DNA from 2 places in the Thermoanaerobacterium sp. CMT5567-10 genome. Region 1 is predicted to be linked to the other one. Evidence: a T-box and tRNA genes for the amino acid it is inferred to sense, from the RefSeq annotation. Region 1 holds a T-box; the other holds one or more tRNA genes.
What was found. A T-box is a leader RNA that pairs with one kind of tRNA and senses whether it is charged. The one in region 1 lies ahead of pheS (phenylalanine--tRNA ligase subunit alpha), so its partner is inferred to be a tRNA-Phe.

Region 1 (15,760 bases):
AAAGAACATGCCAAAAGAGGTTACCTTGAGATAAAGACACCTATCATATTGAATGAAGAACTGTGGCACAGATCAGGACATTGGGACCACTACAAAGAAAACATGTATTTTACAAAAATCGATGATGAAGATTACGCTATAAAGCCGATGAATTGTCCAGGTGCTTTGCTTGTGTACAATTCGACTATGCACAGCTACAGGGATCTTCCACTTAGGCTTTGCGAGCTAGGACTTGTCCACAGACATGAACTTTCCGGTGCGCTTCACGGTCTTATGAGGGTTAGAAGCTTTACACAAGATGATGCCCATTTATTCATGACGCCTGATCAGGTAGAGTCTGAAATTCTTGGTGTTATTAAGCTTATTGACTACTTTTACAAAATATTTGGATTTGAGTATTTTGTAGAGCTTTCTACAAGACCAGAAAATTCCATAGGCTCTGATGAAGACTGGGAACTTGCCACTAACGCATTGATTAAGGCGATGGAGCATATAGGCCTTAATTATAAAGTAAATGAAGGCGATGGAGCATTTTACGGTCCTAAAATAGATTTTCATTTGAAAGATAGTATAGGGCGTACATGGCAGTGCGGAACGATACAGTTAGATTTTCAGATGCCAGAAAGATTTAACTGCGAATACGTAGGTCAAGATGGAGAGAAGCACAGACCTGTCATGCTTCATAGAGTTGTTTTTGGCAGCATAGAAAGGTTTATAGCTATTCTTACAGAGAATTTTGCAGGAGCATTTCCTACGTGGCTTGCACCTGTGCAGGTAAAGATTCTTCCTATTTCTGATAAACACCTAGCATATGCCCAGAATATACAGCAGAGACTTTTGGAAAATGATATTAGAGTTGAATTAGATGATAGAAACGAAAAGATAGGCTACAAGATAAGAGAAGCACAAATGCAGAAAATACCTTATATGCTTATACTAGGCGATAAAGAAGTAGAATCAGGTAATGTTTCTGTAAGGTCTGGAAAAGAAGGAGATCTTGGGTCTAAATCAATTCAAGAATTTTTATCATCTATATTGGAAGAAATTAAGAATAAATCCCTTTAAAAAAATATCCACCGGCTTGTCTGGTGGATATTTTGCTTCTTGATTGCCGTATAAAAACATGATAATCTAGTTATGTAATGATATTAATGGGGGGTTATCATGATAACTAAAAATAGGGAGGTCTATAAATATCTTAACTACAACATAAAGATGAATTTGTTAAACGGCATAACTTTTTCAATAGGGTACAACATGATAATGCCGTTTATCGGAATATTTGCGATTAAATTAGGTGCTAATAATTATGAAGTCTCCCTTATAAATTCCCTGCCGGCTCTTATGGCTTTAATTGGGATACTGCCTGCGACAATTTTTATCAACAAGTCTAAAAACGTTTTTAAATTTGCATATATTTTGGAATACATAACAAGGGCATTTTACCTTTTAGTAGCATTGGTTCCATTTATGAGCAAGTTTAGACCGGAAGCAGTTGTGTTGCTTGTAGGGTTACTTAATTTACCTGCCATCATTACAGGCATGTGCTGGCAGTCGTTTATGAGCGACTTGATTCCTGAAGAGTTTCGCGGAAAAGTGTTTGCAGACAGGAATATTTGGACGGGTGTACTAGGTACTGCATCAGTTTTTATAACAGGTTTGCTGCTGGACAGAATCAAGTTTCCATATGGATATCAAATAATGTTCTTCATAGCTTTCATATTTGGAATCCTTGATGCATACTATTATTCAAAGTTTCACTATGTGGCGAATAAAAAGGAAAAGTCTATATTATTTATAGATTCTCTAAAATCTATGAAGCAATCGAAGAAGTTTATTTATTTTTGCCTTGCCTCATTTATATTTACTTTTACGTGGATGATGGCATGGCCGATATTTACCATATATAAAGTTGATAATCTTCATGCAAATAATATGTGGATGAGCATATTCACTATTGTAGGATCTGTCGGGTCTATAATTACATACAGATGGTGGGCAAGACTTGCTGACAGACGTGGAAATGGCGTAGCTTTAAGCATAAGTGCGTTGCTTATGGCAACAGTTCCAGTACTTTGGGCTAAAGTTGCAAGACTGTTTGTTGGTGCTGTTATTGATTTTTACGGTGGTATGGTAACAGCAGGATATACTATGCTATCATTAAATTGGCTTTTGGAACTGCTGCCTGATCACAAGGAAAAGATGAATTATATAGCAATATACACAATTGTAACGCAGTTTGCAGCATTTTTGTCACCTATTGCAGGAACATGGTTTTATGAAATTATAGGATATGAGAAATTTATGTATGTGACAGCGATTTTAAGAGTATTATCAAGTGTGCTGTTTTTTGCTGTTGCTTTGTACAAAAGCAAAAATGCTTTATTAAGTAAAGGAGGAGTCTAGTTTGAGATACTTAACATCTGGAGAGACACATGGGGAAGCACTTACAGCCATTATTGACGGATTGCCATCAAATCTTTTTATTGACGTAGATTTTATCAATAATGAGCTTAAAAGAAGGCAATCTGGCTATGGCAGAGGTGGAAGGATGGAAATTGAAAAAGATACTGTTCACATATTAGGCGGTATTAGAAATAATTTAACGATCGGTGCCCCTCTTTGCATGGTCATAAAAAATCGCGATTACGAAAACTGGAAAGATAGAGACATACCTGTAATAACAAGGCCAAGACCTGGGCATGCTGATTTGTCTGGCGCAATCAAGTATAATCAGAGAGACATGAGAAATATTTTAGAAAGGGCCAGCGCTAGAGAGACTGCCGCAAGAGTTGCTGTTGGAGCTGTTGCTAAACTTCTTTTGAAGAACTTTGGGATAGAGGTTAAAAGCAATATTCTTGAGATAGGTGGAGAGAAAAACAAAGATGAATGGCATAATATTATAGATGAAGCAAAAAATGATGGGGATACACTAGGAGGGATAATTGAAGTTACTGTAGAAGGTGTACCAATAGGGCTTGGCAGCCATACTCAGTGGGATCGAAAGCTTGATGCACTGTTGGCTTATAGCGCAATGAGCGTTCAGGCTATAAAAGGCGTGGAATTTGGCATGGGATTCATGGCTGCAAGAAGCAAAGGATCTTCTGTCCATGATGAAATATATTACGACGGAAAATTTTTAAGAAAGACAAACAATGCAGGAGGTATAGAAGGAGGTATTTCCAATGGGATGCCTATAGTTATAAGAGCTGCTATGAAGCCTATACCTACATTGAGAAAGCCGCTTAATTCGGTTGATATAAACACAAAAGAAGAGATAAAAGCGGTATATGAGCGCTCAGACGTGACAGCGGTAGAAGCAGCATCCGTTGTTCTTGAAGCTGTTTGCGCATGGACTATAGCCGATGAAATGACAAAAAAATTTGGCGGCGATTCTCTGTCTGAGATGATGGACAATTTTAATATGTACAAGAAAAAAGTGGAAGAATACTGATCTTTATAAAATGGTATTGACGAGTACGATAAGTTATGTTATAATTTAACATGTATTTAAAGTAGAAGCACCCGCTTCTCACCTTTCACCACAGGTGTCAGGTTTCTAAAGGAACGTTAGTTAACAGTGTACAGAAGCGGGTTTATACCCGCTTTATTTTTTGTAAAATTTTAGGAGGTGCGTATTTATTAACAAGGAGCTGCAGGTTAATGAGGAAATTAGGGATAAGGAAGTGCGCCTCATTGATCAAGATGGTAATCAATTAGGCATAATGTCTGCAAAAGAAGCATATAAGATAGCATTAGAAAGGCACATCGATCTGGTTAAGATTGCGCCACAGGCAAATCCACCAGTATGCAAATTAATGGACTTCGGAAAGTACAGGTATGAGCAAAGCAAGAAGGAAAAAGAATCAAAAAAGAAGCAAAAAGTCATAAATATCAAGGAAATCAGGATGACTCCAGCTATAGAAGAGCATGACTTTGGTGTCAAAGTTAAGAATGCTATTAAATTCTTAAAAGATGGAGACAAAGTTAAAGTGACTATTAGATTCAGAGGCAGAGAAGCTGCACATACAAATCTCGCCGAAGAATTATTAAATAGATTCGCAAAAAGTGTAGAAGAATATGGCAATGTTGAAAAAGCCCCAAATATGGAGGGCAGAAATATGATGATGATATTAGCACCTAAAAACGTTTAATTGAGGAGGATACGAACATGCCTAAAATGAAAACACATAGAGGAGCAGCAAAAAGGTTTGCTCTTACTAAAAGTGGTAAAGTAAAGAGATCTAAAGCTTTTAAAAGACATATACTTACAAAGAAGTCTAGAAAGACTAAGAGAAATCTAAGAAAAATTGCATATCTCTACAAAACTGATGCAAAGAATATAAAGCGTTTGATTCCTTATGCGTAAATAATTAGGAGGTTATAGAAATGTCGAGAGTAAAGTCAGGAAAAGTCACGAGAAGAAGACATAAAAAGATATTAAAACTTGCAAAAGGTTACTATGGTGCAAAAAGCAAACTTTTTAGAGTAGCTAACCAAGCTGTAATGAAGTCACTTAATTATGCATACATTGGTAGAAAATTAAGGAAAAGAGATTTTAGGAAATTATGGATTGCCAGAATTAACGCTGCAGCAAGAGCAAATGGTATATCATACAGCAGATTTATAAATGGCCTTAAGAAGGCTAACATAGAGATAAACAGAAAGATGCTGTCTGAGATGGCTATACACGACAACAAAGCTTTCGCAGATTTAGTAAACATTGCTAAGCAACAACTAAATGCGTAATTTTTATACCCGGTTATTTGCCGGGTTTTAACCTATATACGGGATAGTGGAGTTTATATGTTAATAACGAGTGAAAAAAATAATCTTATAAAAGACATTAAAAAGTTATCAGAGAAGAAATATAGATATGAAAAGAAGCTCTTCTTTGTAGAAGGCAAAAACAGCGTCTTTGAAGCTTTAAAAAGTAGTTTTGAAATTAAGTACGTGTTGGCTTCAGAAGATTGTGACTTCGACTTGGATGTTGAAAAAGACAGACTTGTATTTGTAGATAAAAGTATATTTAAAAAGATATCTGACACTGTCACACCACAGATGATAATGGCTGTTGTAAAAATGCCTGATTATAATGTGAATGATTTGATAAAAAAAGATGGCTTGTACATAATATTAGATGAAGTTCAGGATCCCGGAAATTTAGGTACAATAATAAGGTCTGCAGATGCATTTAATGTAGATGCTGTCTTTACCATAAATAATACAGTTGATGTCTACAATCCAAAGGTTTTACGGTCTACTATGGGATCTATATTTCATCTACCTGTTGTAAATGATGTACCAGTTGATAAACTTTTTAAAGCGTTAAAAGGAAGCGGTGTAAGGTCTTTGTCCACAAATTTAAAAGCTGATAAGTACATTTATGATTTTGATATTTCAAAAAACACTGCTTTGATTTTTGGAAATGAATCAAGAGGTGTTAATAAATCACTAGATATGTATGTGGATGGCTCATTTAAAATACCAATGGATGGCATGGCAGAATCTTTAAATGTATCAGTAGCAGCGTCCATATGCCTGTATGAGTCCCAAAGGCAAAGATTGATTAAATAGAATAAAAATGATATAATATCCCAAAAATATATTGAAAATGCTATGAAGGAGTAAAGTACATTACATCCAATACGACAGGGAGGCGGTGCCATAGATTGAGAGCACTGCTGGTATTGCGTAATGGAAAGTTCCCTCTGGAGCAGTGTGCTGAACTGATAGTAGGCATTACCGGTTTTATCCGTTATATCAAAATGAGTGGGCTTTTTGGCCAAATTAGGTGGTACCACGGTTATATCTCCGTCCTTTTAAAGATGGAGTTTTTTTATTATTAACACCTTAGAAAATAAAGAAAGGAGAGTATTTCTTTGGAAGAGACATTAAGAAATTTATTAGAAGAAGCCAAGAGAGAACTAGAAACCGTCGATAGCATAAAATCATTAGAAGAGCTTAGGGTAAAGTACTTAGGCAAAAAAGGTGAGCTTACAAAGATATTGCGGGGCATGGGAAATTTGTCCCCTGAGGAAAGACCGGTAGTTGGGAAGATATCAAATGAAGTAAGAGCTGAGATTGAAAGCCTTTTGGCAGCAAAAAGAGATGAAGTATTAAAAGTAGAGAAGGAAAAAAAGATAAGAAGTGAATATATAGACATAACATTGCCCGGGAAAGCTCATGAAATAGGACATAAACATCCTATGACGAAAGTTTTAGACGAAATAAAGGATATATTTTTAGGGCTTGGGTTTTCTATTGCTGAAGGCCCTGAGATAGAGCTTGATTATTACAATTTTGAAGCGTTAAATACTCCACCAGATCATCCAGCAAGAGATTTGCAAGATACTTTTTATATAACTAAAAATATTTTGCTAAGAACACAGACGTCACCGGTACAAGTAAGGACTATGGAAAAAAATAAACCACCTATAAAAGTTATCTCACCTGGTAGAGTCTATAGATCTGATGAAATAGATGCAACTCATTCACCTGTATTTAATCAGATAGAAGGACTTGCAGTCGATGAAGGCATAACAATGGGTGATTTAAAGGGTGTTTTAAACTTGTTTGCAAAAAGACTTTTCGGTTCAAATACTAAGACGAAATTTAGGCCCCATTATTTTCCGTTTACGGAGCCCAGTGCAGAAATGGATGTATCATGTTTTGCATGTGGTGGCAAAGGTTGCAGAGTCTGTGGTTATTCAGGTTGGATTGAAATATTAGGATCTGGCATGGTGCATCCAAATGTTCTCAGGATGTCCGGGATAGATCCAGAGAAGTATTCTGGATTTGCTTTTGGAATGGGACTTGACAGGATAACTATGCTAAGCTATGGAATTGATGATTTAAGGCTTTTATATGAAAATGATCTGCGCTTTATTAAACAGTTTTAAGGAGGAAGGCAAATGTTAGTATCGTATTCATGGCTAAAGGACTATGTAGACGTATCGGTGGATGCAAAAAAATTGGCTGATGATCTTACTATGTCAGGTTCAAAAGTTGAAACAATTAAAAGCTACGGCAACGAAATAAACAATGTTGTAATAGGAAAGATCATTTCTATTGAGAAACACCCGGATGCTGATAAACTTCAGGTAGGAATTGTTGATGTAGGAGAAGAGAAACTGCAGATAATAACTGGTGCTCAAAACATAAAGGTTGGCGATTATATACCTGTTGCACTTCATGGTTCTACGCTGCCAGGTGGTGTGAAAATAAAAAGAGGAAAGCTGAGGGGCCTTGAATCAAATGGCATGATGTGCTCTGCAAAGGAATTGGGATTAGATGAAAGTTTGCTTCCTGACTATCAGAGAAACGGCATATTTATACTTCCAGAACTTCCTATTGGCGAAGATGTAAAAAAAGCCCTTGAACTTGATGATGTTATAGAGTTTGAGATAACTCCAAATAGGCCTGATTGTCTATCTGTAGTTGGAATCGCCAGGGAGACTGCAGCAACATACAGAAAAAGCTATAGAATGCCTGAAATAAAGCTAAGCGAAGTTGCTGACAAGAATCCTGCAAATGTTACGATAGATGCTGATGATTTGTGCTATAGGTACGTTGCAAGAGTGATAAGAAATGCAAAGATAGGGCCATCACCTATTTGGATGCAGATGAGATTATTAAAAGCTGGAATAAGACCAATAAACAATATAGTAGATGTTACCAACTACGTAATGATGGAGCTAGGTCAGCCGTTGCATGCTTTTGATTTGGACAAAGTTAAAAATAGACATATAATCGTAAGAAGGGCTAAAAACGGTGAAAAGCTTGTGACTCTCGATGATAAAGAAAGGATACTTGATAGTGAGATGCTGGTAATAGCCGATGAAGAAAAGGCAATAGGTTTGGCTGGCGTTATGGGTGGTCAAAATACTGAAATAACAGATGATACTGTAAATATATTGATAGAAAGTGCCAATTTCAAAGGCAGTAACATAAGGTATACATCTAAAAAACTTGGTCTAAGGAGTGAAGCATCATCAAGATTTGAGAAAGGACTCGATCCTGAGATTACAGTAATGGCGTGCAATAGAGCAGCACAGCTTATGGCTGAATTAAGCGGCGGTGAGATATTAAACGGCATTGTTGATGTATATCCTAAACCTATAGAAGAAAAAGTTTTAAGCGTAAGGCATAAAAAGATAAATAAACTTCTAGGTACAAATCTAACTATTGAAGAGATGAAAAATATACTTACATTTTTAGACTTTGGGGTTATTTGCGATGGTGAAAACTTGGTCGTGAAGGTTCCAGCTTTTAGAAGTGATATTGAAGGTGAAGCTGATATTGCAGAAGAAATTGGTAGGATGTATGGATACAACAACATAGAAGATACACTCTTAAAATGCACACAGATTACAGCAGGAGTAAAGACAAGAGAGCAAAAACTAGAAGATCTAGTAAAAGAAGTATTTCTATCATGCGGCTTAAATGAAATTATAACTACTTCTTTTATGGGTATGAAAGACCTTGATAAGATAAACTTACCTGATGATAGCCCTCTAAGAAAAGCAGTGAAGATTATGAATCCTCTTGGAGAAGATCAGGGGTATATGAGGACGACTCTCTTACCGTCCATGTTAAATGTAGTGTATACCAACTACAGCCGTAAAGTTTCTGACTTTAAAGCTTTTGAAATATCTAGAGTATTTATTCCAAAATCACTGCCTTTAGAAGAACTTCCTGTAGAGGTGAAGACAGCGGTAATTGGCATGTATGGCCATGATGTTGATTTTCTGACTTTAAAAGGTGTAATTGAAGTGCTTTTGGATGTGCTTAATGTAAGCAACGTTAAATATGTAAGAAGTGAAAATACGCTTTATCATCCAGGCAGGTCTGCAGATATCATTGTTGATGGTGAAAGAATAGGTGTTTTTGGAGAAATCAATCCTGACATAGAGGAAAATTACGATATCAATAGAGAAGTATATGTTGCAGAATTAAATCTTGAGCTTCTTTTTAAATATGCAAAAGATGATGAGAGAAAGTACAAGCCCCTTCCAAAATATCCTGCTGTAGAAAGAGATATTGCTGTATTAGTAGATAAAAATACATTTGTTGCCGATATAGAGAGCGTTATAAGGGAAACAGGCGGAAAACTTGTAGATGATGTAAAACTGTTTGATGTGTATACTGGAGAAAACATTCCTGAAGATAAAAAGAGCGTTGCATATTCAATATGGTACAGATCATACGAGAGAACTTTGACAGATGAAGAAGTCAATAAAGTGCACGACAAAATAATCAGGAAGTTAAATGAGAAACTTGGAGCACAACTTAGATAAAAAGACCGGAAAGGTCTTTTTTTCTTAATAAAGGAGGAAATCGCAAAGATTTGTAGAAATAAATAAAGTAATGTTTGGTTTTGAGGGGATGTTCTAATGGAGATAAAAAAGATTACGGTAAATATAAACGGAAATGAATATATTTTGAAGACAGATTATCCTGAAGATTATATATTGAAGCTGACAGACCACTTAAATAGTGTAATATCAGGGATTTCTGAAAACTATAGTAAACTGTCAACTCAAATGATTTTGGTTTTGTCAGCTCTTAACATAGCAGATGAACTTTTTATTTCAAAAGAAGAAAATAGTGCTTTAAAAAAAGAGATTGTATCGTTAAAATCAAAGCTTAATGCCAGTGATGAAAAGATAATGGAATTAACGGAAGAAGTTGAGAGGCTTAAAGAAGAACTGAAGGCATCTAGAGAAGAACTAGAAGAGTATATAAATACTTTTGACGATGTTGGTTAAAATCTATTAAAAGAATAAGACTATATATAAAAACAGTGATAAGGTGGTTTGATGAAAAAAGTAGAATTATTGGCTCCAGCAGGTAGCCTGGAGACACTTAAAGTTGCTGTAAATTGCGGAGCAGATGCTGTGTATATTGGAGGAAAGTTATTTGGAGCCAGAGCATATGCAGTAAATTTTGGAGAAGAAGAGTTAAAAGAAGCAGTGGAGTACTGCCATCTCAGGGATAAAAAGATATACATTACAGTGAATACTCTTATTTTTAACAAAGAGATTGGCATACTTGCTGATTATATTGATTATCTATACAAGCTAAATGTGGATGCGATTATCGTACAGGATTTTGGAATTGTTAAATTATTGAGAGAGTACTATCCAGAGATAAATATACATGCCAGCACCCAAATGACTTTAAGTAATTTAGAAAGCATTAAGGCTGCAAAAGATGCGGGAATAAAAAGAGTAGTGCTGCCACGGGAATTGACATTGAAGGAGATAAAAAATATTAAAACAAATACAGGTATTGAGGTAGAAACCTTTGTACATGGCGCTTTATGCGTTTCTTACTCTGGACAATGTTTATTTAGCAGTATAATTGGCGGAAGGAGCGGCAATAGAGGCAGATGTGCAGGTCCGTGCCGTTTAAAATATGATTTTGTAGATGAGAAAGGAAATATAATCGAGGGTAATAAGCATTTGCTTAGCATGGCTGATTTATGTACAATTGATTATGTTGGAGATATGATACAATCTGGTGTAGATTCTTTTAAGATTGAGGGCCGCATGAAGGAAAAAGAATATGTGGCATCAGTTGTGCTATCATATAGAAAGGCGATTGATGCATACTACGATTCAGAAGAATTTGATGTATCAAAAAGTATAGAAATGATGTCTGGGATTTTCAACAGAGGTTTTTCAAATGGATACCTTTATGAAAGAAAGCCTTCTATGATGAGCTATATAAACCCTAAAAATAGAGGGATTCCTTTAGGTAAAGTTTTGTCAAAAAGGAATGGAAGATTAAAATTAAAGCTATATAGTTCACTTTCTGTAGGCGATGGTATTTCTACTGAGACTGGTGAGCATGGATTTAAAGTTGACAAAATCGTAGCAGACGGTATGAAAGTAGATGATGCCGATGAAGGACAGACGGTAGAGCTTAGAGATATGCCAGTAAAAGTAGGTGACATTATCTTTAAAACATACGATGTAAAGTTAAACAGGCAATTTTCAAATATAAAAGAGTATAAATCACCTATTGATGTGTTTGTGAAAATGAAAGAGAATATACCGTTATTTGTAAAACTTAAAAATGGTGGCATAAAAGTTGTAAATAGCGGTAAAGTCGATGCCGTAAAGGCAGTTAAGAAGGCTATTGATAGAGACACATTGATTGAAAAGGTGTCTTCAATAAATGATACGCCGTTTGCCGTTAGAAACATTGAAATAGATATGGATGAAGGACTTTTTTTGCCTTTAAGCGAAATAAAGGAAACTAGAAGAACAGCAGTTGAAAAGCTAATAAAGACCAAATTACACTACAATGAACCTAAAAATATACATGTCAAATTGACTGATGACATTTATGTCAAAAGTGAAGATTTAAAGATATCATTTTATACGGAGAATGTAGAGCATGTTAAGATTGCTTCGCAGGTTGGAGTTGATAGGATTTATTTCAATTACAGATTAAAAGATGAAGATTTGAAAGAAGTAAGGCAGTATAACGGAAAATGTGAGATAATACCTGCATTTCCACAGATCATGAGAGATGAGATAAAAAACCCAGAGGATGAACTTAAAAAAATAAAGGACATGGGGTTTAAAAAAGTTCTTGTTACTAATTTAGGACTTTATAATTTGCCATTGAAGCTTGGACTTGACGTATGCATTGATTTTAATTTGAATGTTGTAAACAGTTTTTCTGTAGACTTTTTTAAAGGAGCTGATACAATAACGCTGTCAACAGAGCTTAATCTTCACCAGATAGAAGATATAACAAAGAGAGAAAATGTGAGATTTGAATCTATAGCTTATGGCAGGTTACCTCTTATGATAATGGAATACTGTCCGATAAAAAACCTCATAAATTGCGATAAAAATGCATGTGAAAGTGGAAAATATTCATTAAGGGACAGAAAGGGCAATTTCATAAAAGTGGTCAGTGATGGATTTTGCAGAATTAAATTATTAAATTCATCTATACTTACGATGGGAGATAAGATAGATGATTTAAGGAAAGCTGGTCTTTCTTATATTAGGATAAATGATACAGTAGAAAGCGATGATGAAATAGAAAATGTGCTAAAAGCGTACAAAAATTCATTGGATTTTGGTACTTATGATCTTCATATTGAAAATTACACAAGAGGACATTTTTACAGGGGAGTATTATAATGGAAGAGAGATATTTTAGAAATTTGGAATTTGACAAAATCGTTAATCATATTGTGAATTTATGCGATTCAGAGCCAGGCAAGGAAACGGCTTTAGATATTAAACCATATGATAATCTTGATGAAGCCGCAAAAGAGATTGACAAAGTAAATGAAGCCGTATCGTTTATAAGTTCATACGGCAATATGTCATTTGCATTTAAAAAAATAGATGACATTTTGAATAAAGCTAAGATAAAGTCAACGCTTAACATCGGACAGCTAATGACAATTTCAAGGTTTTTGTCATTGGCAGGGAGAGTAAAATCATATTTGAGGAGTGAAAAAGAAGAAAGCAATTATCCGCTTTTAAGAGAATACAATATTAGGCTCACAAATCTTAGAGATTTGTACGAGAGAATAGACAGAATTGTTATTTCAGAAGATGAGCTGTCAGATGATGCATCGCCTGTGCTTAAAGATATACGAAGACAAAAAGCGCATATAAATAACAAGATAAAAGATACTTTAAATTCTATAATTGCGTCTTCATCAAAAGAACTTCAAGACCCTATAATAACAATAAGAAATGGAAGATATGTTGTACCAGTAAAGCAGGAGTACAGAGGCACGTTTAAAGGGCTTGTTCACGACCAGTCTTCCAGCGGTGCAACGCTTTTTATAGAGCCTATGACTGTTGTTGAGTTAAACAATGACTTAAGACAGCTTGAAATAAAAGAACAGCAAGAAATTGAAAAGATTTTGTCAGAACTTACTGATGAGATAAGTCAGCATATATCTGAGATACACGAAAATATGGTAGCGTTGACTGAGCTTGACGTTATCTTTGCAAAGGCGAAGTATTCTATAAACACAAATTCATCTAAGCCTGTGTTTAATACAGATAGATATGTAAATTTAAAGAATGCCAGACACCCTTTGCTTCCAAAAGATGCAGTTGTGCCAATAAGCGTATATTTAGGTGACTCATTTGATACACTTGTTATAACAGGACCAAATACAGGTGGCAAGACCGTTACCCTTAAAACAGTTGGACTTCTTACTTTGATGGCTATGTCAGGATTAAATATTCCTGCTGACGAAGGTTCAAGTGTAGCTTTTTTTGACAACATATTTGTTGATATAGGCGATGAGCAGAGTATTGAGCAGAGTTTAAGTACATTTTCAGCCCACATGACAAATATTGTGACAATACTGAATAATGTTACAAGCAATAGCTTGGTTTTGCTGGATGAACTGGGAGCTGGTACAGATCCTACAGAAGGCGCTGCCCTTGCAATGAGCATTCTTGACTTTCTTCACAGGATAAATTGCCGTACCATTGCTACAACCCACTACAGTGAGCTTAAACAATATGCATTGAAAAATGATGGTGTGGAAAACGCCTCTGTTGAATTCGATGTAGAGACTTTAAGACCCACATACAGGCTTACGATAGGAATACCCGGTAAAAGCAATGCCTTTGAAATAAGCAGGCGCCTTGGACTTAGTGAAGAAATCATAGATAATGCTAGAAATTATATAACTAACGAAGAGCTGAAATTCGAAGATATAATAAAAGATCTTGAAAATAAGAGGATTGAAGCAGAAAAGGCAAAAGAAGAGATTGAGGCTTTAAAGAGGCAGGTAAACAGCGTAAAAGAGGAGTACGAAAGAAAAAGAAGGCAGATTGAAGCAGAAAGAGACAAAATCATAGAAAAAGCGAGGGAAAAAGCAAGAAAGATATTAGAGAATACGAAATCTACCGCAGACGAGATTATTGCAAAGCTAAGAGAGGCTGAGAAATCCGATAGGAAAAATAAGCTTATAGAAGAAGCGAGATTGAAGCTTAAGGAAAACATAAGCGAAGTGGAGGAAAGCCTTAAAAAGTCTGAAGTTCCTGTGTATAAAAAAATACCTAAAAAAGTTATGCCTGGACAGACGTTTTATATTGTACCGCTTGATCAAACTGGGACAGCATTATCTGAGCCAGATAAAGATGGAAATGTAAAAATACAGGCAGGAATACTAAAGATGAATGTCCATATAAGCAACTTAAGAGAAGCTGAATCAGATGAAGAAAAAAAGCAGGAAAAAGGATTTGCCGCATATATTAATGAAAAATCTTCCAACATATCAACATCAATAGATATCCGTGGTAAAACGCTGGAAGAAGCTGAGATAGAAGTGGAAAAATACTTGGACGATGCTTATCTGGCTGGTCTTAAGCAGGTTACAGTAATACACGGAAAGGGAACAGGCATATTACGAAGCGGTATCGCTAGACTTCTTAAAATGAATAAGCACGTCAAATCTTTTAGACTGGGAAGATACGGCGAAGGAGAAGATGGTGTAACAATCGTAGAATTAAAAGAAAAATGAGTAACCAAAACACCTCATTTATCATAAAATGTAGAGGAGGTGTTTTTTATATGAGGAGAAGAAAATGGGGAAGAAAAAGACTTAAATTATATGAAATAAATAAAAATCACATATACATTTTTCTGATATTATTTTTAATATCCATTATATATTCATTTGTAGCCTATAGACTAGGACCTGCGCTTCTTAAAGCTAGCGAAACTGTAGCACAGGAAGTTGCAGTAAAATCAATTAATAAATCCATCAACGAGAAAGTCTTGAAAGGAATTCAGTATAATGATCTTATCAATGTGAGAACGGACAAAAACGGCAAAGTCTCTATGCTTCAAGCAAATACAATAGAGATGAACATATTGTCTACAAGGATTACTCAGACTGTTCAAGACAACCTAAACAGCATAGGCTCAGTATATGTGAAGCTGCCTCTTGGAAGTCTAATATCAAAAGATATATTTGCCAATACAGGGCCTAGAATAAAGGTCGGACTGCTACCTATAGGATCTGTATACGTAGATTTTCAATCAAGTTTTGAGCCTGCTGGAATAAATCAGACAAGACACATAATATATCTTTACATAAAGACAAATATTCAAATCATTGCACCTCTTGCATCAAAACAAATACAAGTTTCAACCCACATGCCTATTGCTGATAGCATTATTGTAGGCGATGTACCAGAGAGTTTCGTAGATGTAAATGGCAATAAATATACTGTGCCTGTTCCAAATGGTGATTCAAAAATTAACATAGAAAGTAATTGACAACATTATAATATATGGTATAATAATAATTGTTTGACGGGGGTGTAGCTCAGTTGGGAGAGCACCTGCCTTGCAAGCAGGGGTCAGGAGTTCGAATCTCCTCATCTCCACCATGGGCTTGTAGCTCAGGCGGTAAGAGCGCACGCCTGATAAGCGTGAGGTCGATGGTTCAAGTCCATCTAAGCCCATTTATGTACCCTAGCGGGTCTTTTTTTTTTTTATGTTTTAATATAAAAATGAAGGAATTAGGAATTTTTTGTCGAATAAGATAAATAAAATTTGCCTTTGAGGTGTAAACATGGCTTCTAAGTTTGAATATGATAAAAAGCTGGACAACATAGTTGAGAAAACCATAGAAGTTATAGGTAGCAGCAAAGAACAGATTTCGGAAATATTGGACAAAACAAGAAACGAGTATCATGAATTGGAAGAGCAAATAAACGAATTAAAAGTAAAAGTGAGATCAGTCATA
Region 2 (15,760 bases), 200 kb from region 1:
TTCTTTTTTGTAAATGTACCACGTATAAAATAGCTTTTGCCATTTCTTTCTTCAACAAGTTTTTTTGCTAAAGGAACTATTTTATCGTAGCTTCCATTTCCAGATGCATAATGTCGAATTTCATCATGTATCTCTTTTCTTCCATCAATACTTATTACTACATTATCCATATTTTTATTTAGAAATTTTATTTTTTCATCATCCAGCAATGTTCCATTTGTAGTGATTGCAAAATAAAATTTCTTGTTAAATTTATCTTCCAGCGAATGCCCATAATTAACAACTGCTTTTACAACATCAAAATTCAAAAGCGGTTCTCCACCGAAAAAGTCAATCTCAATATTACGCCTTCCCGTAGAATTTTTTACCAAGTAATCAACCGCTTTAAATGCAACTTCTTTGCTCATCAATTTTCGCCCAGTATTGTAATCTCCTTTTGAAGCAAAACAATATTCACATCTTAAATTACAATCATGGGAAACATGTAAACATAGTGCCTTAACGCTATCCTTAGCAACAAAATGTGAAGCAGAATTTTCAAGCTCTTTTAGAGATGCAAATAACAATCCTTCGTTTTCTAATTCTTTTAATTCATTATACGTTTCTTTGATTTCGTCTATTGAATACTTGTATTTCAAACCATCAGCTACTTCTTCGTATGAAGGAAATTCATCTTTACCTTTCAATATATCATAACCTATATTATCAAGCATATGTATAGCTCCACTGTTTCCATCGACTGCAAAATTATATCCATTTAACGAAAAAGTATGTACCAAAGATAAGACCTTCCTCCTAATTGTATATATTTATACATCATTTTTTATCTTATTTAATAATTCCAAAATTCTATATCCTAGTCTTTTTGCTGCTTCCATTGCTTCTACATCCAATCCTATATCACCTTTTTCATAACCAATCCCGGAAATTCCTCTATTTGCTACAATCATCTCATGTTTTAAAAAGAAAGCATTAATTGCTGTTATTGCACTTTCTGCTCCATATTTACATCCAACAACTACAGCCCCGCCTATTTTATTTCTAAGGCCACCCTTTATGCACCATGTACGATCTATAAATGTCTTAAGCTGTGCTGACACATTGTTGAAGTAAACTGGAGTTCCTAAGACAATCCCATCACTTTCTAAAATCATTGGAATTAATTTTTCATTCATGTCATCTTTGACTGGGCATATGCCCGTCTTTTGGCAAACCCAACATGAATTGCAATATTTTATATTATAATCTGAAAGCCTAATAAGTTCTCCTCCTGTTATTTCTAATGAAATATCTAAAAGATATTCTGTATTTCCATTCTTTCTCGGACCTCCTGAAATATATAGAAGATTCATTAAACATCTCCTTTCAAACAAGCAATACCATTGTTCAAAGGTTATATTTTATTATTGCATCCATTATTTCTACATTGAGATCTTTTGATATTACAGGGCACTTTGATATAAGCATAAAAAATATATTTTTATTTTCACTTAATCCTTCATAATTACCTTGACCTTTTGAAATTACAATGTCATGATTTTTAATCCAATCTTTAACTTCTTTATCTTTTCTATTTGGTCCTGTATCTTTCATACCATTTCCAAGTTTATAAAAAGTTATATTTGGAAATTTATCTATTCCTACTTCATATACGTCATCTAACATTGCATCATTAATTATTGGACCGCCTTTAACCACAAATGCAATCCTACTAAAAGGTTTCTTCCTTACATTTATCATCTCTTCAATAAATATTTTATCAAAAACTATTTCACCAGCATTATCAGCAAAAAAAAGAAGATTATCGTATGTCAATATTTTATTAAATAGTATATCGAAATCATCAATTGCTAATTTTTTATTTAAAACATCATTTATAGTTTTATCTAAATCAAAATCTGATGATGGCCCAAAATCAATAATGTTTCCGGCTATTGAAAGTTTTGCAGCAGTATAAAGTCGTTCTCTTTCATTACTGATTGTACTTAGCTGACTTTTCAGTAAAGGATATAATTTTAATACCGTATTATTGCTTTCTTTTTTTATATCTTTATATGGATCTACTATTTTGGTTTCTTCTCTAATTAAATTATAAATTTCATTTACTATCTCATCATGTGAAATATCCCAATTTACTTCATATAAAAATTTAACAACCTTCTTCAATATTGTAGCACGTATTTCTTCTTCTTGATCTTTCGTTGCAAATAACGTATGTCTCAGAAAACATGGTATGCATTCTAAATAAAGCTTCATTTCTGATACCCTCTTTACTTACATTTCAATAAAGTGATTCTAACGCTTTTATACACATTTCTAAATAATTTTCATTAACTTTTTCAATCTCTCCTCTATCGCACAACTCTGCAATATTTTTGTCAATAGGTATTCTTCCTAAAAATGGTATATTCATTTCTTTTGCAATTTTTTCCGTTTTGCTTTCACCAAAGACATCAATTCGTTCACCACATTTTGGGCATACAATATAGCTCATATTTTCTACAATACCTAAAATTGGTATATTCATTGTTCTTGCCATATTAAATGATTTTTTGACTATAAGAGAAACTAAATCTTGTGGAGATATAACTATTACAATGCCATCTAATGGTATTGATTGAAATACTGTGAGAGGAACATCACCTGTACCAGGTGGCATATCAATAAAGAGATAATCAAGTTCATTCCACACGACATCAGTCCAAAATTGTTTAACAGCATTTCCTATAAGAGGGCCTCTCCAAATTACAGGTGAATCAGGGCTGTCCAACAAAAAATTAATCGACATTATTTTTAAATCATTGCCTGTTTCAACAGGAAATATACCTTCACCAAAAACTTGTGGTCTTAACTCATTTACACCAAATATCTTTGGAATTGAAGGACCAGTAATGTCTGCATCTAATATGCCAACTTTATAACCTTTTCTTTTCATCATTACACCTAATAGCGATGTTACAAGTGACTTCCCAACACCGCCTTTGCCGCTTATCACCGCTACTACATGTTTTATATCACTCAATTCATTGCCTTTAATTAAAAAATTATTTTTGTCATTATTCTTACTATTAGCATTAGAATTTTCTTTTTGTCTGCTTTGCTCCATTTTATAAAACACCTCTTTATATTGACATATGTTTATTTTCATTACAAATATACAATTATTTTAATCATATGTCAATATAAAAACTAAATATTTAATAACTTATCCTCTTCTTCTAATAATATAGAATTGAAATATTTATTTTTCTCCCATTAAGCATAAATAGCCAATTTTATCTTTTTTTAATCTTCTGTTAACAATTTATTCATAAAGTTTTGATATTATTTTCTTACAATTATGACACAAATAATAGGGGGAATTAAAATTGAACAAGACATCTTTTAAATGGAAATATATTTTTATATTGCTCGCTCTTTCCGCTATTATTATAATTTCTTCTGTTATGAATTTAAAAACTACTTTTGCCAATCTCACAGAAAAAAAGCCTGTCCCCAATAGCGACGACCCTGGTCAAAGAATACTTGTAGTTGTACCACACCCTGATGATGAATCATTGGGAATGGCAGGTGTCATACAAAAAGCTATCGAATTGAAAAGACCCATAAAAGTTGTAATTGTAACAGATGGCGAAAGCTACAAAAAAGCTGCTATCGCATTGACAGGTCACAAAAATCCCACTTCGCAAGACTTCTATAAATTAGGATTAACGCGGCATGGTGAAAGTTTAGCTGCAATGTCTGTACTGGGCCTTTCAAAAAATGACGTAATATTCTTAGGTTTTGCTGATGGCTGATCTTACAAAGCTTGCTTCATTCTACTATGACAACCACTTGTATTAGGTGTTCAGACACTGTCGCCCATATCAAAAAATGTAAGATACAACATCGAAATGAGGCTGTTTTACAATGAAAGCATAAAGAGGATCGATTTAGGACTGGTGAATAACAAACTTTATCAGTACAGAAAAGCCAATAATTCACTTTTAAATTCTATAGCATCAAGACCAATAATAGACAAAAATATATTGTGGATAAAATTGAATATTCCACAAAAACAGGACTTGCGCTATATATTCATGGGCTCTGACTCAATATACAAAGGAAGACTTATCGATAAGATTCCTTGGAATATGTATAAGATATCTAAAAAAGCATAGCCACTCTTCATAAATCGAGGTGATTAATTTGCAGAAGAGCTATTTAAAAACAATGATATCACTTACCATCGTATCAGTGTTAATAATCACAGCCATAGGCGGTTACTTTTACGTGGAAAAATACAAAAAAGCATCACAGGAGACTAAAGCTAAAGTCATAGAAAAAAAACAAAATCTTCCTAAACCTATAAAGCTTACCCTTCCTGACGATAAAGATATGTATGATGTCATAGTAGTAGGAGCAGAGCCAGAAGGTGTAGCTGCTGCAAGGTCTGCAGCAAAAAACGATGCTAAGGTCCTCATAATTGATAAGCACAATGGTCCTGGCGGCCTTATGACGTACGGCATGTTAAACACAATTGATATGAGCAAAGGCCCCGATGACACATTGCTTACACAAGGCACATTTAAAGAGTTTTTTAAAGGCATAGGCTCAAAAAACTCATTTGATGTGAAAAAGGCTAAAGAAGTATTTTTAAAGCTTTTAAGTTTGCCAAAAATAACACAGTCTTACAATACAGTATTTGAGAAACCCATAATGGATAGAAATAAGATAATAGGCATAACGGCTTTAAAAGACGGAAAAGAAGTAAATTTCTATGGGAAAAGGATAATCGACGCAACGCAGGATGCGGATATTGCAGCATCAGCAGGAGTACCATACACAGTTGCAGCAGAAGACATGGGTGTAAAAGGAAAAGTACAAGCATCAACACTTATTTTCAGATTAAAAGGATTAGATTGGAACAACCTTATAAAAATAATAAAATACAAAAAAAAGATACCAGCAACGTATATAAACGACACATCAGCAAGTGGGTTTTTATCAATTACGAAAAAGTACAAGCCGTCTACACAGATGTTGAGGCTAAGAGGTCTTAATCTCGGCAGGCAAGATGACGGCACAGTATTAGTAAATGCCCTTTTAATATATGGCGTAGATGGGCTTAACAAATCATCAATAGAAAAAGGAATGGAACTAGCAAAGAAAGAGCTTCCAAGGATAGTCCAGTTTTTTAGAGAAAACATTCCTGGCTTTGAAAAAGTAGAGCTTGACGGCACAGCAGACGAATTGTATGTAAGAGAGACGAGGCACATAAAAGGATATTACACACTTGACATAAACGACGTAGTATTCAATAGGGATTTCTACGACAGGATAGCCATAGGCTCATATCCAGTAGACGTACAAGCGACATCACCAGAAGATGTTGGATTTGTATATGGGAAGCCTGTAGAATATGCGGTGCCATTTAGGTGCATAGTGCCTAAGAAAGTAGATAACCTACTTGTAGTTGGACGGTCAGCATCCTACAGCCATCTAGCAGCAGGCTCTGCCAGGACAATACCGATAGGTATGGCAGAAGGAGATGCAGCAGGTGTAGCATCTGCATATTCTATAGCCAAGAATAAATCATTTGCTGACATAATAGGAAGCGAAGAAGATATAAAGAATATACAATCGATTCTTATAAGCCAGGGAGCATACCTTACACCGTTTAAAGCTGAAAACAGTGTAGAGAAAAGCTGGGCCTTCGACGGACTTAAGTTTGTCCTTCACTGGGGGCTTATAGTACCTGGTTATACAAATGATTATAGGCTTGATGAAAATATAAAGAGTATATCATTTTACTATATGGCATCAAATATGATTAAAAGGTCAATACCAGCTAAGTCTCAGCTTATAGATGATGATTATCAGCATTTGCAAAAATACATTGCAGACAAGCCACTTACAAAGGAAGAAGCCGCAGATATACTATTGACATACGCTGGATACAAAGGTGAAACTGATAAATACACTGGTAGCTTATATGACTTAGCATATGAAAAAGGACTGATGTCTGATGTAGCGTACGAAAAGATGAAAGATACAAAATATGTAAAATATGAAGATGCGTACGACATTATATTGTCACTTCACAATTATCTAACCAGTTTTTAAACACAAATACTGCAGTAAAACTCGGTTTTACCCGAGTTTTTTTATCATTTTAAATTTCATTGGCAAATCAATTTTGAAAACTTGTCAATCTATTGGCAACAATTCCATATAAGTATCTAAATTCTTTCACATTCAAAAGAAACATCATTGTTGCATAAACAGCAACTCCAACAATAACTATCATCATTGTAAGCAACAATTCCAACTTAAATCCAACCATGTACCTTGAAAGAAAATTGTTCATAAAGAATACCGCTGCACCCATCACAAGTGAAGATAGAACCAATTTCCCTCCAGTATTTATAATATCACGTCCACCAAAAGAGCCCTTCTTCTTTCTAAAATCCTTCATCAACAATATAGCGCAAATTACAGCAGATGCAGACGAACCTATTGCAAGTCCAGCAATACCGATGTACTTTACTAATATTATACTTATCAATATATTTACTACAATACCCAATATGCTGTTTATCATAGGCGTCCTCGTATCATTTGTGGAGTAAAACGATACGTTAAACACATCTCTTATGCCGTAGAAAATCATTCCTATGGAAAGGTACAATAGTGCAATAGCAGTAATCTCCACACTGTAATCATTAAATTTACCATGTTTAAACAATATGTTTATTATGTGGTACCTTAAAATCATGATGCCTAAAGTGACAGGAATCATGATCATGTTGATGTTATTTATCGCCTTTACCATGTGGGATTTCATGCCTTTATAATCTCCAGTGCTTCCTTCCCTTGACAATGTAGGAAATATTACTGTAACAACCGACGTGGCAAATGTCCCATAAAAAGCACCTGTTAATAAGCTGGCATAGCTAAAAGCGGTGATGTTTCCATTTGGCAGCCCTGAAGCAAGCCTTGTATTTATAATGATATTTATCTGGTTCACAGATAATCCTACTATGACAGGACTAATAAGCTTTAGCATCCTTACTATGCGAGGATCTTTAAAATCTATTTTAAAGCTGTATCTGTACTTGTTCTTGATAAGCCATGGTATTTGATTTACCACCTGAAGTCCGAACGCAACTGTAGTGTATATAGTAAGGCCTACTATGCCACCGTACTTTGCAAAAAACAGCATAAACACAATAGGTGGAATATCTATCAAAATTCCATTTAAAGCAGGCGCAGTAAAATCATTGAGAGTCTGAAGAATAGCAGTAAATCCTGCTGACATACTTAAAAACAGCATGTTTACAATGCTTATTTTGGTCAAATTTACAGCAAGTTGAAACTTCTCGCCTGTAAAATTTGATGCCATTAATTTTACTAGGTAAGGCGAGAAAATCCACGCTATAACGAATATGCCAAATGAAAACAAGAATAAAATGTTCATGATATTGTTGGCAAAATCAAACATTTCATCTTTGCCACGTTTAGCATACGTCTCATTCAAAAGAGGTATAAAAGCAGTGGATACTGCAACACCTATTATAGAATAAAGTACTGTAGGAATATTTAGAGAAACTGTATAAGCGTCAGTTGCCCATGTGGTTCCAAATACTTTACCTTGCACCGTATTTTTTAAAAGTCCTGCGAATTTCCCCAAAATCGTTATAAATGCCACAATAGTTGCTGATTTAAATAATTTCTTATTACTCATACGATCTCCATTCCATCTTTTGATTTTCTATAATTTGTTCTTCAAACTCACCATGACAATTTTATATTTTACATCCTAATTAATTTTTAAGCAATATCATCTACTCTTTATGCTCAGCATAAAATTTTTCATAATTATCAAGCTCTCTTTTCAGGAGATTAGGCGTATCAAGATTATATGGACATTTACTTTTACAGTTTCCACATTCAATACAGTCATTAATTTTTTCCATTTCTTTCTTAAAATTTTTACAATATATGTAGTTGGAACAAGACTAGATAGCCTTTCTTCATTAGTACCAACTACATCAAGAGACTGTTTGTTCCATTTCATATTGTATATATTAATGCGTTATCAAATACAGAACTCAGATTTTCCCTCAACCATAAAAGCTTTATAAAAGAAGACATTGGATGTATTGGCTTACCAGTGGACATATAATTCCATGCCCCACAGTATTCTTAATCATATCTGCATATTCCCAACTCCTGGTGTCAGCTCATATAAAGCATCATAATTGTGTTGCTTTTTTATTATAAAATTGTAAAATTGATTTAAGTGTCAAAATTACTTTATTAGAGATTATCACGCAACATATTGTAGAAACTTTTTTGTTGATACACAATATTCGTATGAGACAATTTTATTTTTTTACTTTTGACACTATAACCAATCTTAAAATAGTGAAATTTAATCAAAAATGGTGATATAATATTACATGTAAAATTATACTAGGAGGGATTCAAATGCCACTACCACCATTCTTATCATCGATTGATAAAAACGATCCTGAATTTGCAAAAGCAATAGAAAAAGTATATTCTTCTGCAATGGGACCAGGTGCGTTAGATCAGAAAACAAAATTATTAATAGCACTAGCTATTGATGCAACACATGGTGCAAATCTAGGTGTTGAAAACATATCAAATCAACTGAGAAATATGGGGGTTACTGATGAAGAAATATCAGAAGCTATTCGTATAGCCTATTTTGCATCCGGAAATACTATATTGTCCTCATATTTTTCAGCTTTCAAAAAATAGCAGCTAAAAATAAATCGAGTAGGAGCTGAATAATTTTATTCAGCTTCCTTCCTCATTATTAGTTTATTTTACTTTATTAAGGCTTGACTTGATTTTTTAGGCAAATCAAAATTATTTATTTTATAAAGCACTTCGATCCATATCCATTTATTCTGTTAAACTTGGTATTGTCATGCCTTGCTGCAATATAAGCAGCACCAATTATTCTGTCAACTCCTATAATATTTTTGAATCTTTTCTTCCAGCATATCAATGCTGATAAATCTAGCCTCTCTTATGACTTCTTTTCCTTCCATAAAAAGAAGTACCGTAGGAACAGTAAAAATCATGAATTCACCAGATGCAGCAGGCAATTCATCCATTGACACATGTGCACTAGATATTTCAGTATAATTCAAAAGCATTTTTTCTATTTTAGGCAACAATGTTGTACAAATGCCACAATCATTTGTAGAAAAATACAATAAAACTATTTTTTTATTGCTAATTAATTTCTTTATATCATCAATCTTATTTAATTTCTGCAACTTTTTGTACCTCCTATTTAATCATGGCAAACACGGTTTCTTCCTGCAGACTTCGCCTCGTACATTATATTGTCAACTCTGCTCATTATCGAATCAGATATATCGCCTTTTTTATACTCTGTCACTCCAAAACTTGCCGTTACATTTTCTATATTTGAAATTTTCATATTGCTTAACCTGCATCGCAACTCTTCAGCCAGATGTGCTGCATCTTCTACTGTAGTGTCTGGTAACAAAACCACAAATTCTTCACCGCCCCATCTTGCAAATACATCTACTTTTCTTATTCTATTCATTATGATATTCGACAAATTTTTAAGGACTTCATCACCTAAATTATGACCATACATATCGTTAATTTTTTTAAAATGATCTATGTCCAGCATAATAACTGAAAATATGCTTTTATACCGCTTTGAACGCTGTATTTCTTCTTCCAACCTCCGTATAAAATAACGGCGATTATAAGCATTCGTCAAAACATCTGTATCGGATAAATAGCGAAGTTCCTCCTCTATTTTTTTGTACTTTGTGACATCGATGGCGTAATGGAGATATATATCATCGCCCAAAGGTATCCACCAAGTGTCCCATATACTTCCATTAACATTTACTTCACTATTTATCGGTTCATTTCTATCAAACGCTTCATCGGCACGACAGAAACCACATTTTTTTGTTAATAAATCAGAACCATTTTTAGCTATCTTTGAATCTTTGACTTGAAGAGTCATATCATGCATGGTTCCCCAACAGTAATCTCCAACCTTCGTTCCAAAAATCGTTTTTGCTGCATTGTTTTGTGCTAATATACAGTGATCTTTTGATACGAGCCATGCAGGACTTGGTATGCCTTCTACCATTAAGCGGATTCTTTCTTCTTTTTGTCTGTTTTCTTTTTCCAACCATTTCTTTTCGGTTATATCATCTACGATTATTTGAGCACCTACTATCTCTTCATCTTCTTCTAAAGGTTTAATGTGAACTCTAAGCCATACATTCTTGCCCCATTTAGACACATAATTTATTTCATATATCCCTGATTTGTTATTCCTTATGCATTCATCAAGTTCTTTAGAAAGGCCTTGATTAACTAGTAAAGGAAATGTTAATAGATTGATTCTTTTTGTCTCTTCAATATCAGGAGAGCCAAGTATTTCTAATGTTTTTTGATTTACATAGATTATATTGCCGTTTTTATCACATCTTATTATTCCAATCGGTGCATTCTCAGCTAACTCAATGAATCGTTTATGGCTTTGCTCAATCTCTTTTTCATGTTGCTTGCGTTCCTCTATATTGCGTATTATACCCAACACATACCATGAATCTAGAATTTTAAAAGAAGATAGTGAAACCTCAATATCAATTTCTTTTCCACTCTTATGCCTCGCTTTAAATTCAACTGTTTTGCCTATTTTTTCCCCATCTCCTGTAAGGTTAAATCTCTTAAAAGCATCAGCAAAAAGGTTATATGCATTTTCATCAGTTACAATAAGGCGATGCAGATCTTTTCCAATTAGCTCTTTCTTTGAATAGCCAAAGAGCTTTTCCACTGCCGGATTTAAAAAAGCAGTTTTCCCATCTTCATCTAATATAATTATTGCATCTTTTGCTGAATTCATTATTGCACTTAAAATTGCTTCATCTTCTTCAAGTTCTTTTTCCAAAGCTCTGCGCTCTGTCAGATCAGTCGCTATTGACAAACACAACTTTTCACCATTATAATCAAAAAGTTCAAAGGTTATTTCCACAGGATATGAAGAGCCATCTTTTCGGGTATGAACTGTTTTGAAAAATAAGTGATTCTTGTCTACACTAAACAATGAATCAACCAAACTTCGAAAACTAGTCATATCATATTCTGGCATAAGATCAAGAGGAGTCATTGTTTTAAGCTCTTCCATCGTATATCCAAGATTTTCTCTAGCAGTACGATTTACGGCAAGAAAATTCATAGTCTTTGGGTTGAAAACATATAGTTCATTTAATGAATTTTGAAAAATCCACTCAAACATTTTAGCATGTACAGATGAATCATGAAGTTTCAAAGCCATTTCTATAGCCGATAGGAGAGCGTATTTATCAGAACCTTTGACAACAAAACCATATCCTTTAACAGCTTTTATATCATCCAATATTTTTTTAGACGTATTCGCCGTAAGAAATATTACAGGAATATCTCGGGAACTCATTATTTCTTTCGCAGTATCTATTCCATCCATTTTACCTTCTAATTCAATATCCATAAGGACTAAGTCTGGTGGAAGCGTACTATTTATCTTTTTTAATGCTTCTTCACCCGTTGTGACTGTTTCTACATCATAACCATTTTCATATAAAAGATCCGAAACAATTCGCTGTGATAAGTAGCTGTCTTCCACTTGTAATATTCTTCCCCTTTTATGCATATTTTCAATGTACAATTTTTACCCCCTCTAATTTGGTATCTGTTTTTATTAGTTAGCACCACATAATTATTACTATGTATAAAGTATACTTTAAATTTTAAAATAATGCACTATCTAGTCAAAACCCTGTCGAAATCTTTTCTAAAAAGCTAGTTTTTCCTAAAAGCAAATGTCTCGTACAAAAGAATAACATAAAATTTAATAACAATCCAGTATCTTCTAAAATAAAACTACAAATAAAATCAGTTAAATCAATTGATGATTAGGCGTAAAGAAGCGGGTGTATGATAAAAGGGCTACTGAAAAACATGCTATTGCTGTTGTCGATGTTATCATGAATGTAACCATCATCTGATATTTAACAGCATTTATAGGATCAACACCACCTAAGATTAGACCAGTCATCATCCCTGGCAGCTGTACAATACCAAGTGTTTTCATACTGTCTATCGTTGGCATCATTCCTGTTTTGATAGCTGTTTTTATTATTTTCTGGGATGCCTGTCTTGAATTAGCCCCCAGTGAAAGATACGTCTCAATTTCATGCCTTCTATTTTTCATCTCATCTTTAAGCCTTGACACTGTTAATCCAGATGAAACCATTGCATTCCCGATTATCATACCTGAGACTGGTATCACTTCTTGCGGTCTAAAATGTATGCTGCCAAATAATATTAGTGCAGTAAGTGTAATAGCAGCACCAAATGCAATGGATATTGTTATATAGTAAAACACATATGGTATTCCTCTTCCTCTCTTTGCTGCATTATTTCCTGCCACAATAATCATTACAATTACCATTGTAAGTGTAAAAAATATATTATTGGCGCTAAAAATATAATGAAGAATGTATCCAACAATTGTAAGCTGTAAAACCGCTCGCACAGTGCCAATGATTACTTCTTTTTCAACACCAAGTTTTTGGTAATATGAAATAAAAATCGATACCAATATAAGACTTGATGACAATATAAGCGACAATAGACTCATTCAGCTTCCTCCTTTGTCAATTTCCCATCAATAAAGAGTTTCGTTACATCAAATTTAGGATTTAAGAAAAAATTTCTTGTCTCTCCGTACTCAACTAATCGTCCTTTATTCATAAAAATAGTATAATCGCCAACGCGTTTTGCTTGTTCCATATTATGTGTAATCCAAATAAATGTAAGATTTAATTTGTTTTTTAAATTCATTACAAGCTCCTCAATCACTTGTGTAGATGCCGGATCAAGCGCAGACGTTGGTTCATCTAAAAGCAACACTTCAGGTTCATTTGCAAGTGTCCTTGCCATAGAAATTCTCTGTGCTTCACCGCCAGATAAGTCATCGACTTTTTTCTTACTATAACTTTTATCAAGCCCAACTATTCTTAAATAATATTCCACATCAATATCTTTCTTTCCTTTAAGCATAGGTCCATATTTAATGTTGTCTTCAACGGTCCCATCAAAAAGATATGGCTGCTGAAAAACCATCCCAATCTTTCGCCTAAGCTGTATTATGTCATAATTCATTATATCGTTTCCGTCTATCAATATTTTGCCTTCAGTCGGGTCTATAAGCCTATTTATCAATTTTATCAAAGTAGATTTACCAGCACCTGACGGTCCTATTATTGTGTATATATGACCCATATATATTTCCAGTGTTATATCTTCCAAAATCACATCATCAGAATATCTAAAGCCTACATTTATAAACTTTATCTCCTTCATTTTCGCACCTCACAAAAAAATTACACATCATTTATTTCATAATAAGCGATGCAGACTTTAAAATCATCCTTTTTTAAATCTTCCTCATATTGTATATTATAATACATAGCGGAAATGCTTTCCATATACTTTTTATTCCTATCTTCAGGGAAAATAAGTATGTTATTTCCTTCTTTTAACCTATCCAAAGTCAATAGGATCGTATCAGTGCAAAAAATCCGACGTGATTTGACACAAATATAAAAAAATAAAAGCCATGAAAGGCTTGATATCGCTTGATTAATATGGAGGCGGCATCCAGATTCGAACTGGAGATAAAGGTTTTGCAGACCTCTGCCTTACCACTTGGCTATGCCGCCAAATTTTGGAGCGGACAACGAGACTCGAACTCGCGACCCTCACCTTGGCAAGGTGATGCTCTACCAACTGAGCTATGTCCGCATATCTTTATGGTGCCTCGAAGTGGAATCGAACCACTGACACAGGGATTTTCAGTCCCTTGCTCTACCGACTGAGCTATCGAGGCTAAATATCAACTTTATGGCGACCCAAAAGGGGCTCGAACCCTCGACCTCCAGCGTGACAGGCTGGCGCTCTAACCAACTGAGCTATTGGGCCGTAATGGTGGTCGCAATAGGGCTCGAACCTATGACCCCCTGCTTGTAAGGCAGGTGCTCTCCCAGCTGAGCTATACGACCATTTCTCGTGACAAGTATTAGTATACCTAAAAAACTCTGATTCGTCAATATCCTTTTTAAAATTTTTTTCAGCAGTCTAGATAAAAAGCAACTACATCATTATTTACAATCTACTAATAATTAAAAACCCTAACATCTCTGTTAGGGTTAAATTTCTCAATTAAGAAACCTTTTTAACGTTAGCGGCCTGTGGCCCTTTTTCTGCCTCCACTATATCAAACTCAACTTCCTGTCCTTCCTCTAATGTCTTAAAACCATCTTGTTCAATTGCTGAGTAATGTACGAATACATCTGAACCTCCTTCTCTTTCTATGAAGCCATAACCTTTCTCAGCATTGAACCATTTTACTTTACCTCTTACCATTATATCTTCCTCCAAACATGATAAATAATTTACCTATTAATAATAGCACTGAAACATATACATTGTCAAATGTATTTTAATTTTTTGCTGTTTTTAAATATCTCACAATTTTGCTTAATGCTTCGCCTGCAGACTCCCTTATTACTACATCAGCTCTCCTGTCTTCAGGCGTTTCTGATTTATTGATGATTATAAGGTGCTTTACTAATCCAGGGAGAAAATTTACCGGCGATACTGTCAGTGAAGAACCTATTACAATCATTAAGTCGCTGCTTTCCACCTCACGCCAAGCTTTTTCAAAGTCTTCAGGCATCGGATCTCCAAACATGACCACATCTGGTCTTAATATGCCGTTGCATTTGTCACATTTAGGTGGTATTTCTCCTTTCTCGACTTTTGAATTCAGTAAATCAATAGAAACTACTTCACCGCAGTTTATGCAGCTTCCGGTCCTTGTCTGGCCGTGAACTTCAAACACCTTGTGGGATCCAGCTTTTTGATGCAAGTTGTCTATGTTTTGAGTTATTACACAAGATATCAAGCCTTCTTGTTCTAATTGAGCCAATATATAATGGGCCTTATTTGGTTTCGCATCTTTCATAGATAAAAGAATTTTAAAGCCATTATTGTAGAATTTAATAGGATCATTGTACAAAACTCTTGTAGACAAAGCCTCCATGGGGTCCATCTTTTCCCACAACCCAGTTCCCGGACTTCTAAAATCAGGAATGCCGCTTTCAGTTGATATACCTGCACCTGTTAGCACAATCGTCTTTTTAGATTTTTTAATGAGTTCTGCAGACCTTCTATATATATTCTCATTGTCAATCATTTCTATCACCTCTCAAATACAAGTACATCACTTAAGCTTGAATTTGCATCACAAAGTTTTATTTTTTTTTCTCTTTTTGACAATTGCACCAATCTTACCAGTTTCTTGAGCAGTTAAATTTGACCAGCCTACTTTGTATGCTTTTTCCAACAATCCTAATTCTTTTGCAGCTTCCAGTTTAAGTTTTTCATTCACAATATCAACTCCTAATTATTTTTTTTAAATTCATTGACAGATATCTTTCTACATGACGATGCATCAATTATGTAGTCCATATTTTTAAACAGGTAAACCGGCTGGATTTTACCTTCATTGCTGTAAATATAGTAAAGAATCGGTTTTTCATCTAAAAATATATTTTTTACTACATTTTTATCTACAATTTTTTTACAAGGCTTTTCTGCATCATCCCAATTTATAGAGACATTTATTATTTTACCATCT

Region 2: it encodes a tRNA-Phe, which carries the amino acid that the T-box ahead of pheS (phenylalanine--tRNA ligase subunit alpha) is inferred to sense. The anticodon was not compared.

What each region holds. Positions count from the first base shown of each region.
Region 1 covers NZ_CP130558.2:2,715,828-2,731,587, forward strand. Annotated here, with positions in the region: gene thrS (threonine--tRNA ligase) at 1-1,065, shown strand, start outside; gene Q2T46_RS13810 (MFS transporter) at 1,165-2,406, shown strand; gene Q2T46_RS13815 (chorismate synthase) at 2,408-3,454, shown strand; ribosomal protein L20 leader region at 3,508-3,620, shown strand; gene infC (translation initiation factor IF-3) at 3,642-4,154, shown strand; gene rpmI (50S ribosomal protein L35) at 4,172-4,369, shown strand; gene rplT (50S ribosomal protein L20) at 4,390-4,749, shown strand; gene Q2T46_RS13835 (RNA methyltransferase) at 4,807-5,577, shown strand; T-box leader at 5,611-5,825, shown strand; gene pheS (phenylalanine--tRNA ligase subunit alpha) at 5,883-6,902, shown strand; gene pheT (phenylalanine--tRNA ligase subunit beta) at 6,915-9,299, shown strand; gene zapA (cell division protein ZapA) at 9,396-9,770, shown strand; gene Q2T46_RS13855 (DUF3656 domain-containing protein) at 9,822-12,167, shown strand; gene Q2T46_RS13860 (endonuclease MutS2) at 12,167-14,527, shown strand; gene yunB (sporulation protein YunB) at 14,578-15,288, shown strand; tRNA gene Q2T46_RS13870 (tRNA-Ala) at 15,327-15,401, shown strand; tRNA gene Q2T46_RS13875 (tRNA-Ile) at 15,403-15,476, shown strand; gene Q2T46_RS13880 (sensor histidine kinase) at 15,587-15,760, shown strand, end outside.
Region 2 covers NZ_CP130558.2:2,514,431-2,530,190, reverse strand. Annotated here, with positions in the region: gene scfB (thioether cross-link-forming SCIFF peptide maturase) at 1-779, opposite strand, end outside; gene Q2T46_RS12895 (flavodoxin family protein) at 810-1,352, opposite strand; gene Q2T46_RS12890 (DUF89 domain-containing protein) at 1,387-2,256, opposite strand; gene Q2T46_RS12885 (Mrp/NBP35 family ATP-binding protein) at 2,282-3,106, opposite strand; partial or broken gene Q2T46_RS12880 (PIG-L deacetylase family protein) at 3,369-4,160, shown strand; gene Q2T46_RS12875 (FAD-dependent oxidoreductase) at 4,189-6,105, shown strand; gene murJ (murein biosynthesis integral membrane protein MurJ) at 6,173-7,726, opposite strand; gene Q2T46_RS15600 (4Fe-4S dicluster domain-containing protein) at 7,827-7,958, opposite strand; gene Q2T46_RS12860 (carboxymuconolactone decarboxylase family protein) at 8,473-8,769, shown strand; partial or broken gene Q2T46_RS15595 (DUF1003 domain-containing protein) at 8,892-8,957, shown strand; gene Q2T46_RS12855 (co-chaperone YbbN) at 8,979-9,296, opposite strand; gene Q2T46_RS12850 (PAS domain S-box protein) at 9,314-11,722, opposite strand; gene Q2T46_RS12845 (ABC transporter permease) at 11,954-12,697, opposite strand; gene Q2T46_RS12840 (phosphate ABC transporter ATP-binding protein) at 12,694-13,422, opposite strand; gene Q2T46_RS12835 (hypothetical protein) at 13,443-13,610, opposite strand; tRNA gene Q2T46_RS12830 (tRNA-Cys) at 13,708-13,781, opposite strand; tRNA gene Q2T46_RS12825 (tRNA-Gly) at 13,788-13,863, opposite strand; tRNA gene Q2T46_RS12820 (tRNA-Phe) at 13,873-13,948, opposite strand; tRNA gene Q2T46_RS12815 (tRNA-Asp) at 13,964-14,040, opposite strand; tRNA gene Q2T46_RS12810 (tRNA-Val) at 14,045-14,120, opposite strand; gene Q2T46_RS12805 (cold-shock protein) at 14,281-14,484, opposite strand; gene Q2T46_RS12800 (NAD-dependent protein deacylase) at 14,561-15,316, opposite strand; gene Q2T46_RS12795 (small, acid-soluble spore protein, alpha/beta type) at 15,365-15,514, opposite strand; gene Q2T46_RS12790 (peptidase propeptide domain-containing protein) at 15,523-15,760, opposite strand, start outside.